DNA from 2 places in the Paenibacillus sp. FSL H7-0716 genome. Region 2 is predicted to be linked to the other one. Evidence: riboswitches for the same ligand, from Rfam matches in the RefSeq annotation. Region 2 holds a riboswitch; the other holds the start of a gene.
The links. Region 2 has a riboswitch for glycine ahead of gcvT (glycine cleavage system aminomethyltransferase GcvT). Riboswitches for the same ligand answer to the same signal wherever they lie in the genome.
Positions count from the first base shown of each region.

Region 1: linked by a shared signal. The riboswitch ahead of MHH60_RS07065 (amino acid permease) and the one ahead of gcvT (glycine cleavage system aminomethyltransferase GcvT) in region 2 are both predicted to bind glycine.

Region 1 is NZ_JBBODA010000004.1:111,227-114,413, forward strand. It holds gene MHH60_RS07060 (AraC family transcriptional regulator) at 1-982, shown strand, start outside; glycine riboswitch at 1,264-1,346, shown strand; gene MHH60_RS07065 (amino acid permease) at 1,494-2,906, shown strand.
Region 2 is NZ_JBBODA010000018.1:84,659-87,845, reverse strand. It holds gene MHH60_RS21115 (flagellar motor protein MotB) at 1-158, shown strand, start outside; gene gcvH (glycine cleavage system protein GcvH) at 585-977, opposite strand; glycine riboswitch at 1,256-1,354, shown strand; gene gcvT (glycine cleavage system aminomethyltransferase GcvT) at 1,541-2,653, shown strand; gene gcvPA (aminomethyl-transferring glycine dehydrogenase subunit GcvPA) at 2,760-3,187, shown strand, end outside.

The sequences.
Region 1 (3,187 bases), on a different contig from region 2:
TGATAACGATTATCAGTATCATTTTGATCAAGAGGGAGATTCATTCATGTTTAAACATTCAAGGCCTACGCTGGCATCGGTACTGCTGCTAAGCTTCATTTTGGTGCTGAGCGCATGTGGTACAAACGGGGCTACGGAAAATGCTGTCTCACAGCAGCCGAAGACCAAAATCGTTAAAACGGTTAACGGTGAGGTGGAGATCCCCCTTCATCCCCAGAGAATTGTTGCAGGTGAATATCTTGGCAGCTTAATTGCGCTTGGCATTACACCTATCGGAACCTCCGAACATCATATTAAAAATCCATATTTTCAGGAGTATTTGAAAGACGTTGAGAATATAGGGGACGGGAATGGAAATGTAGAGAAAATTCTGTCGCTAAATCCTGATTTGATTATAATGGATGATTTCTATCCTGAGCTAAATGAGCAGATGTCAAAAATCGCACCTACGGTCGTTATTCCATACGCTTCCCTAAAAACGGTACATGAGGAAGTGGCTTATTTCGGAGAGCTGCTTAGTGAAGAAGATAAGGCAAAAACCTGGCTTGCAGACTATGACAGCCGTATGGCCAGTGCCAAGGAGAGTGTATTGAAGGTTGTGCCTGCAGACAGCACATTTTCCATTATTGAATGGTCTGAAAACAGCTTGATGGCCGTCGGAACAGACTTCGGTAAAGGTGGACAGCCGGTCTATAATGGATTGGGATTTAAGCCTCCCGCGGATATCGCCGCCGAAATGGCCGATCCGGGTTGGGCTTCATTCTCTGCTGAGGTCTTACCAAAGTATGCCGGTGACTATGTCATTCTTACCTCTGACTCAAAAAAGCTGGATGAACTTAAAGCCGACCCGATCTGGGGCGCACTGCCAGCAGTCAAAAATGATCACGTATTTCTTTGGACAAGCGATCGTTCCGGCTACTGGGATCCAATAGCTATTCTGAGTCAGACAGAAGAGTTGGCGGATTGGCTGACAAGCCACTAATTGAGTGTGTTTCAAACATAAAGGGACTGTCTCAGGAGTAGAATTCTACAATGAGATAGCCCTTTTTTCATATTAACCATCAGCCAATCTTGGTCTGTTGGTTGCGATGTTTCCGAAGCAAGGCATGATATTCGCGTATTATGCATTTAAATTCAGCGGTAATTAATGTTATTGACAAAATATTTGACAATGATTAGTATTGAAAAATATTAAAAATGAAGTTAGCGGCATAACAATTAAATAATTCGCAAGCTATGATTGCTATGGATCACACTATAGCAGGAGCAGCTTCTGGAGAGACCGTGGGGGATTCCCCCGGCGCCGAAGGGTTCACAATCTCAGGCAAAAGGACAGAAGAGTACTAGATAATTCATTTGTTATTCTGATCATCGTCAGAATAAAGGAATGTATTTTATTTATTATTCTTAGACCTAAGAGATTGGAGCGTATCCAATCTCTTTTTTGTTATCATTTTTACTTGTTATTTTTTTCGCATAAGGGGGAGTTCGAAATGGCAGCACAAGAATTAAAGAGAGATTTAGAGAATCGGCATGTTCAGCTCATTGCGATTGGTGGAACCATCGGTACCGGATTATTTTTAGGATCAGGTAAAGCTATACAGCTGGCAGGACCATCGATCATTTTTGCTTATTTAATCGTGGGTATCGCTATTTTCTTTGTAATGAGGGCATTGGGAGAACTTCTGTTGTCTAAAGCAGGTTATCAATCTTTTACAGACATTGCCGAAGACTATCTTGGACCGCGGGCAGCGTTTGTAACCGGATGGACCTATTGGTTTTGTTGGATCATGACGGCTATGGCCGATATTATAGCTGTCGGGGTCTATGTACAATATTGGTTTGATATCCCGCAATGGATACCCGCAGTCATTTGTTTAATTATTTTATTAGGACTCAATTTATTGACGGTAAAAAGCTTTGGCGAATTGGAATTTTGGTTTGCTTTAATTAAGGTAATCACTATTCTCGCATTGATTGCCATCGGGGTAGTTCTACTGGTGATTGGATTCAAAACAACTACCGGAACGGTTGCGCTCAGTAATATTTGGGCACATGGGGGAGTATTTCCAAACGGGATTTCAGGGTTCTTACTTTCATTTCAAATGGTTGTGTTTGCTTTTGTGGGTGTGGAATTGGTGGGCGTATCGGCAGCAGAGACTTCTAATCCAGAAAAAACTATCCCATCGGCGATTAATAAAATACCTTTACGAATTCTATTTTTCTACGTGGGTGCTATTATTGCCTTATTATGCATCAACGCATGGACAGAACTAAACCCGGCAGAAAGTCCTTTTGTTAAAACATTTAGTTTAGTGGGGATTCCGATTGCCGCGGGGGTTATTAACTTCGTTGTATTAACTTCAGCTGCGTCCGCTTGTAACAGCGGGATGTTCTCAACAAGCCGGATTCTATACAATCTAAGCAGAAATGATCAGGCTCCAGCCAACTTTGCAAAGCTTAATAAAAATCATGTACCCAGTAATGCTTTATTTATATCCACGCTTGTCTTATCTGTAGGCGCTTTGTTGAGTAAGCTGATTCCGGAGACGGCTTTTGGCATCGTAACAACGATTAGTGCCATTTGTTTCATCTGGGTTTGGGGCGTCGTTCTAATATGCCATTTGCGATATAAAAAGACGAAGCCGGAATTGCAGGCCAAATCAAAATTCAAAGCACCGTTTACACCCTTTGTGAATTATGTTGTTCTAGCCTTGTTTGCAATCATACTCATAATTATGCTATTTGCTGATGAAACTCGTCCGGCCTTATTGTTGACGCCTTTATGGTTTATATTATTATTTGTTTTGTATTCAATAAATAGAAGAAAGAGGGAAAGAATAACGCCTGATCCAAGAGATCGTCTCGAAGGTATTCGGACTAACACGGAGATCCGGCATGATTAGTCGATGAGGGTGCTTGCTGATATTACAGTTAGATAGGCAGTCAGAGAAATCCACTATTCTTAAATCCTGCTTGGGTAAGCATATCCTTGATATCTCCCACAAACTCGCTCAGGCTGGCAGTGGAAGCATTTTGGAATCTGTTCTCACTGGGGATATTGCCAATTTGTTTTGTTAAATCCTCTTTGTATTCCTGTATCCAATCCTTACGAGTTGCTGCATTTTTGCCGAAGTTTAGTAAGATGCTACTCCAGTCTTTTCCGTTATTCTTCCATGTTTTTTAT
Region 2 (3,187 bases):
GCTTTTTCTTAGATAATGAAGGACTGAACCCGGACACTTTTCAATATGCAGGTTATGCCGATACCCGACCAACAGCAGATAATACTACAGTAGCAGGCAAACAGAAAAATCGACGTGTAGAGATCATTGTCCTTCGACAGCTTCAAGAGGTGGAATAAAATATAGTTGTTTGTGCTCAGAGCTAAGTTCGGCGGCTAAGGCCATTTCAATTGCCACATTGACCAATAATGGGGTTTCACCTAATAATTTGGGAAAACCTCCCTGATTATTCACCTATTATCGTATCCAATCGCGGAATGAGGGAATTTCTCCCTGATTATTACTCTTTTTAGTCTGAAATAGTGGTTTTACCGAGATGATTAGGGAGGAATTCCCTAAAACCCTAACTCTCACGCTATAATCGTCTAAAATGAGGGAGGTTTTCCCTAATTTCATACTCCACTAGACCCTCAAACCATTCGATTGAGTTTACGAATACTCGCACAATCTACATAAGAAACACAAACAGCAAGTCCCCAAATCACAGAAACTTGCTGCTAAAAACATCACACTTGATCAGACTATTTCCCGTCCCCAATTTCCAATTATTCAGCAACTAACGCGCTATAACCGGCTGCATCTAACAGACCTTTTACAGCATCAGCATATTCTCCATCAACTTCAATCTCAAAAATCCAACCCCCGCCATATGGCTGATCATTGATAAGCTCCGGACTAGCTTCTAATCCATCATTCACCTTGGTAACCGTCCCAGAGACGGGCGAATACAATTCCGATACCGTCTTAACGGATTCGATACTGCCTACGCTGTCACCGGCCGAAATGGTCGATCCCACCTCAGGAAACTCAACAAATACGATGTCGCCTAATAAATGCTGAGCATGGTCCGTAATCCCAACACGTACTACTCGCCCTTCTACTTGCTGTGCCCATTCATGCTCTTCGCTGTAAAGAAGGTTGTCTAATACTTCACTCATTTCAAGCCGCCTCATTTCCAATTTGGAGTTCTAAATTTAGTTATAGCCTAAGTTATCCCGGCTCACAATGTCAATATTACTAACAGGAAATTTAAATTTGTCATTTTTTCGACGTTTTCTTGTTGACAGCGCCCGACTATACCCGTTTAATGGAGACATACAAGAAGAAACGACGTTGTCGTCTTTTTATAGACAATCACCGTTTCTCGGAGAAATATAAGGATAATGTATAATGTGAACCATATACTTTCTTATATTTGAAATAAATATAGTTGCGGATGATGGCATAGGGAGAGACTGTCTCACTTGAAGACGGCGCCGAAGGAGTAAGCCCTAACAGGGGTGAATCTCTCAGGCAAAAGGACCTTTGTCGGACGTATCTCTGGAGAGCATCAGACGCAAGGCTAGATGCGTCAGATCACCAACGGGGAAACCTGCAAGCTAGTTACAGCAGGGTAACTCTCAGGTACAAAGGACAGAGCAGAAAGCAATTTGTGCATTTATGCATGATTGCTTCTGCCTGTCCTTTTTTCGTATGTAATCAGATCAAAGGGAGTGACGACATGGATGCTTTGAGAAGAACACCTTTTTATGATCTCTATTCCGCTTATGCGGAGTCCAGATGCATTGAATTCGGTGGCTGGGAGCTGCCAGTACAGTTTACAGGTATCGTAAAAGAGCATGAAGCCGTTCGCCAGCAGGCTGGGCTGTTCGATGTCTCGCATATGGGTGAATTCATGGTGATTGGGAGCGGTGCAGAAGCCTTTTTGCAAAAAATGACAACCAATGATGTCAGCCGCCTCACAGATGGTGCTGCGCAATATACGCTGCTGTGTTATCCAAATGGCGGAGTTGTCGACGATCTACTCGTGTATCGCCTAAGCGAAGAGCATTATATGCTCGTCGTTAATGCCTCCAACATCGACAAAGACTTCCAGTGGCTGCAAGAGCATTTGACCTCTGAATTCGGCGAAGTCACGCTTACTAATGTCTCTGACGAGACGCTTTTGCTCGCCTTGCAGGGTCCTCTGGCAGAAACCATTCTCGCGGAAGTTACTGATGCTCCTATTTCAACACTCAAGCCTTTCCATTTCATCGAACGCGCCACCGTTTGCGGTGTAGAGGTACTTATCTCCCGTACGGGTTATACCGGTGAAGATGGCTTCGAGATTTACGCTCCGCTGGAAGGTGCAGAAACGTTATGGAACGGACTGCTTGCAGCAGGCGCGCCCCACGGATTAACACCTGCTGGACTGGGTGCACGGGATACCCTGCGTTTTGAGGCAAAATTACCACTGTACGGTCAGGAGCTATCCGCTGACATCACCCCGCTTGAAGCAGGAGTACAGTTCTTCGTGAAGCTGGACAAAATAGACTTTATCGGACGCGATGCACTAATACAGCAAAAAGAAGCTGGCATTCCCCGACGCCTTGTCGGCCTAGAAATGATTGATCGAGGCATTCCACGCTCCCATTATCCTGTCTGGGCAGATGGCGTTAAGATTGGTGAGGTCACAACCGGAACACAGTCCCCTACGCTGAAACGTAACCTGGGGTTGGCTTTGCTTGATGCTAATTACAGTGAAATAGGCACAGAGGTTTACGTGGAGATACGCGGTAAGCAGCTTAAGGCTGTAGTGATTAAGGCCCCTTTTTACAAGTATAAACGCCTTTAGCGTCCATATAAGGACGGTGAGCTTTTAAGCGAGAAATAGAAGAATAAAGTATAGCGTGAAAATTGTACTTTCTTATATTTTAAAAAAGCCAAGGAGTGAAACCTTAATGAAGCACCGTTATCTGCCCATGACAGAACAGGACCGCGTAGAGATGATGGAGGCCGTCGGGATTCAGTCTATAGATGAGCTGTTCTCCGATATTCCTGAAGCGGTACGTTACCAAGGCACTATGCCGATGTCTGAACCACTCGATGAATACGCCCTGCTGCGCCATATGAAAGGTTTGGCTGACCAAAATGCCGACTTTGATTCTCACGCCAGCTTCCTCGGCGCCGGATTATACGATCATCACATCCCTGTGGTCATCAACCATGTCATTTCCCGTTCTGAATTCTACACTGCCTACACTCCTTATCAACCGGAGATCAGCCAAGGTGAGCTGCAAGCGATCTTCGAATTCCAATCCTACATTTGCGAACTAACCGGTATGAAAGTTGCCAATGCCAGTATGTATGATGGCGCTACAGCTTTATC